2 regions of the Scandinavium sp. M-37 genome follow, and region 2 is predicted to be linked to the other one. Evidence: predicted binding sites of a transcription regulator. Region 2 holds the regulator's gene; the other holds the start of a gene.
The links. Region 2 encodes sigma-54, which starts transcription at its own class of promoters, with help from an activator protein. Its sites were predicted from a motif close to GTTGGCACANNTTTCGCTNT; they were not measured.
Positions count from the first base shown of each region.

Region 1 (4,197 bases), on a different contig from region 2:
GCTTTCATGCATCAGGCCGATGTTCAGGGAAAAATAACTCAACAGTTCCGGCAGCGGTGTACCGAATAATTTACGCGAACTCTGGGCGAGCAGCTGCTGCGCTGCCGGGTTGGCGTAATGCACCGCCAGCTCGTCATCGACCAGTAAGATACTGTTGATTAAAGAATTGAGGATCTGCCCAGCATCGGGCAGCACGCCTGTTGCCATCCAGCAGTCTCCTGAAAAAGTGTGCACCAATTTAGTGCATTATAGCGGTTTTTGGTCGCTAAGCGTCTGAAATCAGTTAGTTGGTGGAGAAAAAAGCCCATCCGAAGATGGGCCAAAAGTTCCACGGCAACAAAATCCTCTACGTCTTTCTTACCGCAGCTGTGTTGGCTGCCTTTGCTCACCCCAGTCACATAGTTATCTATGCTCCTGGGATTCGCTCAGTTGCCGCCTTGCTGCGGCAAGAAATCCGCTGAGTATTATTTTTCTTAAACGCTGTAGTACAGCTCGAATTCAACCGGATGCGGAGTCATGCGAACGCGGTCGTTTTCTTCAATGCGCAGCGCGATGTATGCATCGATAGCTTCGTCAGTGAACACGCCGCCCGCTGTCAGGAACTCGCGGTCTTCGTTCAGGCAGTTCAGTGCTTCTTCCAGAGAACCCGCAACCTGTGGGATCTCTTTCGCTTCTTCCGGCGGCAGGTCATACAGGTTTTTGTCCATTGCTTCGCCTGGGTGGATCTTGTTCTTAATACCGTCCAGGCCAGCCATCAGCAGTGCTGCGAAGCACAGGTATGGGTTAGCCGCTGGGTCCGGGAAGCGCACTTCGATACGACGTGCTTTCGGGGACGCAACCACTGGAATACGGATAGATGCAGAACGGTTACGGGCAGAGTAAGCCAGCATAACCGGTGCTTCATAACCCGGGACCAGACGCTTGTAGGAGTTGGTGGTTGGGTTCGCCAGGGCGTTGATGGCTTTAGCGTGTTTGATGACACCGCCGATGTAATACAGTGCCTGCTCGGACAGACCTGCGTATTTGTCGCCAGAGAAGGTGTTAGTCCCGTTCTTCACCAGAGACATGTGGCAGTGCATACCGGAACCGTTATCACCGAACATTGGTTTTGGCATGAAGGTCGCGGTTTTACCGAAACGGTGCGCCACGTTGTGCACAACGTATTTGTAGATCTGAATTTCGTCCGCTTTTTTGGTCATGGTGTTGAAGCGGGTAGCCACTTCGTTCTGACCCGCAGTCGCCACTTCGTGGTGGTGAGCTTCAACTACCAGGCCCATCTCTTCCATCACCAGACACATGGTAGAACGCAGATCCTGTGAAGAATCTACCGGTGGAACCGGGAAGTAACCGCCTTTCACTGCTGGACGGTGACCTTTGTTACCGCCTTCGTATTTGGTTGCGGTGTTCCATGCGCCTTCGATGTCGTCGATAGCAACGTGTGAGCCGGAGATGGAGCTACCGAAGCGCACATCGTCGAACAGGAAGAATTCTGGCTCTGGTCCGAACAGGACGGTGTCGGCGATGCCAGTGGAGCGCAGGTATTCTTCAGCGCGCTTCGCGATAGAACGCGGGTCACGGTCGTAGCCCTGCATGGTGCCTGGCTCGAGAATATCGCAACGAATAATCAGGGTAGATTCTTCGAAGAACGGGTCAATGACAGCAGTGGTTGGGTCTGGCATCAGAACCATGTCGGATTCGTTAATGCCTTTCCAGCCACCAATCGAGGAGCCATCAAACATTTTGCCTTCTTCGAAGAAGTCAGCATTCACCTGGTGAGCAGGGATAGTGACGTGCTGTTCTTTACCTTTAGTATCGGTGAAGCGCAGATCAACAAACTTCACTTCATGCTCGTTCAGCATCGTCAAAACGTGTTCAGCGGACATACTTAAACTCTCCCGGATTTGTCATTGTCGTCGTGGTAACGAACTATTCTTGGCACTACGTTATGTGGCGTTGTTGCCTTGAAAAAGATAAAGCGAAATCTGTGCCAACTTTTAAATGCCCCCCAAAAGGCGTTATGATGCGCACCATAGTGCAAAAGGGCTGCACCATGATGGATATCTTGCACCAAAATAGTGCTCATGTGTGAAATACGGGCACTGTTTTGGTGCAATTTGTGTAATTAGGCCCTTTTTACTCTTCGTGAAAGCGATCACAGGCCAACTCTGCGATACTTGTTTGCAGAGGATGTTTGTGATCCTGTTTTGTAGTGCGATTAATCCGTGTACAATAACGCGCTATTTCTAATGCCTGAGGCAAAGTTGTGATCGAAAATCTGCGTAACATCGCCATCATCGCGCACGTTGACCATGGTAAAACTACCCTGGTCGATAAGCTGCTGCAGCAATCTGGTACTTTCAGTAACGAACGTGCTGAAGCCACCGAACGCGTGATGGACTCCAATGACTTGGAGAAAGAGCGTGGGATTACCATCCTCGCTAAAAACACCGCTATCAAATGGAATGACTACCGTATCAACATCGTTGATACCCCAGGCCACGCCGACTTCGGTGGTGAAGTTGAACGTGTAATGTCCATGGTAGACTCCGTGCTGCTGGTCGTTGACGCAATGGATGGCCCAATGCCGCAGACGCGCTTCGTAACCAAGAAGGCATTTGCCCATGGTTTACGTCCGATCGTGGTTATCAACAAAGTTGACCGTCCTGGCGCGCGTCCTGACTGGGTTGTGGATCAGGTCTTTGACCTGTTCGTTAACCTCGATGCTTCTGACGAGCAGCTCGACTTCCCAATCATCTATGCATCTGCACTGATGGGGATTGCCGGTAACGATCACACCGATATGGCGGAAGACATGACTCCGCTGTACCAGGCGATTGTTGACCACGTTAAAGCACCAAGCGTTGACCTTGATGGTCCGTTCCAGATGCAAATCTCCCAGCTCGATTACAACAACTACGTTGGTGTCATCGGTATTGGTCGCATCAAGCGCGGTAAAGTGAAGCCTAACCAGCAAATCACCATCATCGACAGCGAAGGTAAAACCCGTAACGGTAAAGTCGGTAAAGTCCTGACCCACCTCGGCCTGGAGCGTATTGAATCCACCGAAGCGGAAGCGGGCGATATCATCGCTATCACCGGTCTGGGCGAGCTGAACATCTCCGACACCCTCTGCGATGTGCAGGCGGTTGAAGCGCTGCCAGCGCTGTCCGTTGATGAACCAACCGTTACCATGTTCTTCAACGTCAACACCTCTCCGTTCTGTGGTAAAGAAGGTAAGTACGTGACTTCACGTCAGATCCTCGACCGCCTGAACAAAGAGCTGGTGCACAACGTGGCACTGCGCGTTGAAGAAACTGAAGATGCGGATGCGTTCCGTGTTTCCGGTCGTGGTGAACTGCACCTGTCCGTTCTTATCGAAAACATGCGTCGTGAAGGCTTCGAACTGGCTGTGTCCCGTCCGAAAGTTATCAACCGTATGATCGATGGTCGTATGCAAGAGCCGTTCGAGAACGTAACTCTGGATATCGAAGAACAGCACCAGGGTGCGGTCATGCAGGCTATGGGCGAGCGTAAGGGCGATGTCAAAGACATGATCCCTGACGGCAAAGGCCGTATTCGTCTGGATTACCTGATCCCGGCACGTGGCCTGATCGGCTTCCGTACCGAGTTCATGACCATGACGTCCGGTACCGGTCTGCTTTACTCCACCTTCAGCCACTACGACGACGTTAAGCCAGGCGAAATCGGCCAGCGTAACAACGGCGTACTGATCTCCAACGGTCAGGGTAAAGCGGTTGCGTTTGCTCTGTTCAGCCTGCAGGACCGTGGTAAGCTGTTCCTGGGTCACGGTGCAGAAGTTTACGAAGGCCAGATCATCGGTATTCACAGCCGTTCTAACGACCTGACTGTGAACTGCCTGACCGGTAAGAAACTGACCAACATGCGTGCGTCTGGTACAGACGAAGCAACGGTTCTGGTTCCACCGATCAAAATGACGCTGGAACAGGCTCTTGAGTTCATCGATGACGACGAACTGGTAGAAGTTACTCCGACTTCTGTCCGTATCCGTAAACGTCACCTGACCGAGAACGACCGTAAACGTGCTGGCCGTGGGCCAAAAGAAGCGTAATTAACGTCTTCTGCATGTAAAAAAGCCGCTGAATTTCAGCGGCTTTTTTTATGGCTTACGTCAGGTCATCAACGCTTAGCGTTTATCCCATGCGTCCTGCCAGTTGC
Region 1 is NZ_JBIGIN010000035.1:25,176-29,372, reverse strand. Features, by position in the region: gene glnL (nitrogen regulation protein NR(II)) at 1-207, opposite strand, end outside; gene glnA (glutamate--ammonia ligase) at 474-1,883, opposite strand; gene typA (ribosome-dependent GTPase TypA) at 2,264-4,090, shown strand; gene ACG0Z5_RS19855 (PKD domain-containing protein) at 4,166-4,197, opposite strand, start outside.
Region 1: the regulator sigma-54 is predicted to act here: its motif matches at 1,973-1,992, upstream of glnA (glutamate--ammonia ligase).

Region 2 (4,197 bases):
GCATCCCCAGCTTATTGGTGATTTCAACGGTGTGCTTTACGCTCATGTTTTACGTTTTTCCAGCGTCCGGTGACGAGACTGAACGTTTTTCCCGCGGGAGCGGAAATAGTCAGCCAGCTGTTCGGCAATATACACCGAACGATGTTTACCGCCGGTACAACCAATCGCGACCGTCAGATAGCTGCGGTTGTTGGTTTCCAGCATAGGTAACCATAGCTCAAGATAGCTACGCGTCTGGTAGATAAAATTGTGAACTTCTGTATGACGGTCGAGGAATGCAGCAACCGGTTTATCGAGGCCAGTCATCGGACGCAGCTTCGGGTCCCAGTGCGGGTTCGGCAGGAAACGGACGTCAAACACGTAATCGGCATCAATCGGTATCCCATGCTTAAAGCCGAAGGATTCGAACACCATCGTCAGCTCACGTTCACGCTTGCCGAGCAGGCGCGTACGCAGCATTTCAGCCAGTTCATGCACCGACATTTCAGAGGTATCAACAATCAAGTCCGCACGCGAACGCAGCGGCTCAAGCAGATCGCTTTCCTGATCGATAGCGCTTTCCAGCGACAGATTCTTGCTGGAAAGAGGGTGTAGACGACGCGTATCGCTGTAACGACGGATCAACGTGTTGCGATCGGCATCGAGGAACAACAGTTGCGGGGAGAAGCAGTCAGGCAGATTTTCCATCGCCTGCTCAAAAATCTCCGGCGATTCCGGCATGTTACGCACATCAATGCTGACCGCAGCAGAGATCTGCCGGTCAGCCAGGCTTTTCGCCAGTTCCGGCAGCAACACCACCGGCAGGTTATCGACGCAGTAAAAGCCCATATCTTCCAGCGCACGCAGAGCCACAGACTTCCCTGAACCCGAGCGCCCGCTGACGATCATCAGTACCATCAGTCGTTTCTCCTTACGACAACCGACTTACCGTTAGGCATCGTCATCACCGCTATCGTCGCCGGTGATAATTTCATACAGCTCCTCATCGCTCTGCGCACCGCGCAGACGGCGGCAGATGGTTTTATCCGCCAGGCGTTTGGCGACCAGCGACAGCGTATGCAAATGCGTTTTGGTCTGGTCGGCAGGCACCAGTAGGGCAAACAGCAGGTCAACCGGCTGATTGTCTATCGCATCAAAGGCAATCGGGGTTTCGAGCTGCACGAACACGCCAACGGCGCGCGTGGTGTCCTCTTCCAGCTTGCCGTGTGGAATGGCAATGCCGTTACCGATGCCGGTACTGCCCATCTTTTCACGGGTCAGGATCGCCTCAAATACCACCTGTGGCGGGATGCTCAGCTGTTTAGCTGCCAGTTCGCTGATAATTTCCAGCGCACGTTTTTTACTCTGGCAGTGAACAGCACTGCGGGTACATTCCTGGTTAAGGACATTGCTCAGTTGCAGAGCGGAATCGTTGTTCATCATAATTTCACCTGCGTGCCGCCTGACCCGAAGAGCCGGATCAGGCGCACGGCCGGACAATTAGTGTTGTTTCAGTTTATCTTTATGTTTGGTCAGCTGTCTTGCAAGCTTGTCGATAAGACCGTCTATTGCGGCATACATATCCTGCCCTTCCGCACTGGCATGAATTTCGCCCCCGTTAACATGCAGGGTGGCATCCGAGATATGAGTCACCTTTTCCACTTTTAACACAATATAGACCTGATTAATCCGTTCGAAAAACTGCTCAAGCTTGGCAAATTTGGTATTCACAAATTCACGCAGAGCGTCAGTGATTTCGACGTTGTGTCCTGTGATATTGAGCTGCATAGTGTCTTCCTTATCGGTTGTGTCAGACCAGCTGTTTACGCTGGTTGGACGGCGGAATGGATAAAGACTCTCGGTACTTTGCAACGGTGCGGCGTGCCACCATGATACCCTGTTCGGACAGCATGGTGGTTAGCTTACTGTCACTCAGTGGTTTCGCGGGATTTTCCGCGGCAATTAACTTCTTCACCAGGGCACGAATCGCTGTCGACGAGGCTTCGCCACCGCCTTCAGTGTTCACGTGGCTGGAGAAGAAATACTTAAGCTCAAAAATGCCTCTTGGGCTGTGAAGATACTTTTGCGTTGTCACGCGCGAGATAGTCGATTCATGCATCTCGACGGCCTGAGCGATATCCGCCAGCACCATCGGCTTCATGAATTCTTCACCCTTTTCGAAAAACGCCTGCTGCTGTTCGACGATACAACGACTCACCCGGAGCAGCGTGTCATTGCGGCTTTCCAGGCTTTTGATCAGCCATTTCGCTTCCTGAAGATTACTGCGAATAAACTGGCTATCGGCATCGTTACGGGCGTTATTACACATCCCGGCGTAGTGCTGGTTGATTTGCAAACGCGGAATGCTGTCGGAATTGAGTTCGACCATCCAGCGGCCGCTTACCTTGCGTACCAGCACGTCAGGAATGACGTATTCCGGTTCGCCGGTCTGGATAGACTGACCCGGACGCGGGTCCAGTGATTGAATCAGCGTCACCGCTTCTTTCAACACGTCTTCTTTCAGACGCGTGACGCGCATCAGGCTGCGGAAATCGTGATTGGCCAGCAGAGAGAGATGATCGCTGATAATCGTTTTGGCTTCCGCCAGCCACGGTGTCTCTTTGCCAAACTGAGAAAGCTGGATCAGCAGGCAGTCGCGCAGATCTTTTGCCGCAACGCCAACAGGATCAAAGCGCTGTATGCGTTTCAGAACCGCTTCAACCTCATCGAGATCGAGCTCGTCGTCGCCAATGCTTTCGAGGATCTCTTCCACTGAGGCGGTGAGATAGCCGGTGTCATCGACGGCGTTAACGATAGAGGTGGCAATGGCGCGATCGGTGTCGGAGAACGGCGTCAGGCCAACCTGCCACATCAGATAGTCCTGAAGCGACTGGGTGGTTTCACCCTGATAGATTGGCAGCTCGTCGTCCTGATAGTCAGTGCCTGTCCCCGACGGTGTACCAGCGGTGTAAATTTCATCCCAGCTGGCGTCGAGGGGCAGCTCATCGGGCATCTCTTTCTGCTCGAGGGCATCGACGGTATCAAACGTATCGTTGGCTTCGTTGTCGGTTTCTTCTTGTGAATCCACTTCCTCGTGAAGATCGGTTTGCTCAAGCAGGGGATTACTCTCCAGCGCTTGCTGAAGTTCCTGTTGCAGCTCGAGCGTTGAAAGCTGCAACAGGCGAATGGCCTGTTGCAGTTGCGGCGTCATGGCGAGCTGTTGACTGAGCCTTAATTGCAAACCTTGCTTCATAATCAGGGCAAATTTCTCCGGCCAGAAATGGTAATTATCTCTACCCTATCAGAGTCTGAAGTCTTCCCCAAGATACACACGCTTAACATGCTCGTCCTGAAGGATTTGTTCTGGCGTACCGTGTGCAATCAAATGCCCCTGGCTGACGATATAAGCACGCTCACAGACCGCTAACGTTTCACGCACGTTATGGTCGGTAATCAGCACGCCGAGGCCGCTGTCGCGCAGATGCTCGATAATACGTTTGATGTCGATAACCGAAATGGGGTCAACGCCGGCAAAGGGTTCATCCAGCAGGATAAATTTAGGATTTGCTGCAAGCGCACGGGCGATTTCCACACGGCGACGTTCACCGCCGGAAAGTGCCTGGCCGAGGCTGTCGCGCAGGTGCTCAATGTGGAACTCTTCCATCAGCTCGTTGGCGCGGTCGACACGCTGCTCGTTGCTGAGATCGTCCCGGATTTGCAGCACGGCCATCAGGTTATCAAACACGCTCAGGCGGCGGAAAATAGAGGCTTCCTGCGGCAGGTAGCCTATTCCGCGACGGGCGCGAGCATGCAGCGGCAGCAGGCTGATATCGTCATCATCAATGATGATGTTACCCGCATCACGCGACACAATGCCGACGACCATATAGAAGGTGGTGGTTTTACCGGCCCCGTTCGGGCCCAGCAGACCGACGATTTCGCCGGAATTGACCGTCAGGCTAACGTCTTCTACGACCCGACGGCCCTTGTAGGCTTTCGCAAGATTCTTTGCAGTTAAAGTTGCCATAACGTCTTAGTTACTCTTTTTAGGCTGAGCCGGTGTGGTGGTTTTGCCGCTCTTATCCTGCAGCTGCGATGGCACCAGAACCGTGGTCACGCGCTTACCTTTTTCGCTAAACGCCTGCATTTTCTGCTCTTTCACCAGATAGGTGATTTTGTCACCCTTGATGTTGCTATCGACCTGTTCCAGATAGGCAT
Region 2 is NZ_JBIGIN010000024.1:11,935-16,131, forward strand. Features, by position in the region: gene npr (PTS phosphocarrier protein NPr) at 1-46, opposite strand, end outside; gene rapZ (RNase adapter RapZ) at 43-897, opposite strand; gene ptsN (PTS IIA-like nitrogen regulatory protein PtsN) at 931-1,422, opposite strand; gene hpf (ribosome hibernation promoting factor) at 1,480-1,767, opposite strand; gene rpoN (RNA polymerase factor sigma-54) at 1,790-3,232, opposite strand; gene lptB (LPS export ABC transporter ATP-binding protein) at 3,281-4,006, opposite strand; gene lptA (lipopolysaccharide ABC transporter substrate-binding protein LptA) at 4,013-4,197, opposite strand, start outside.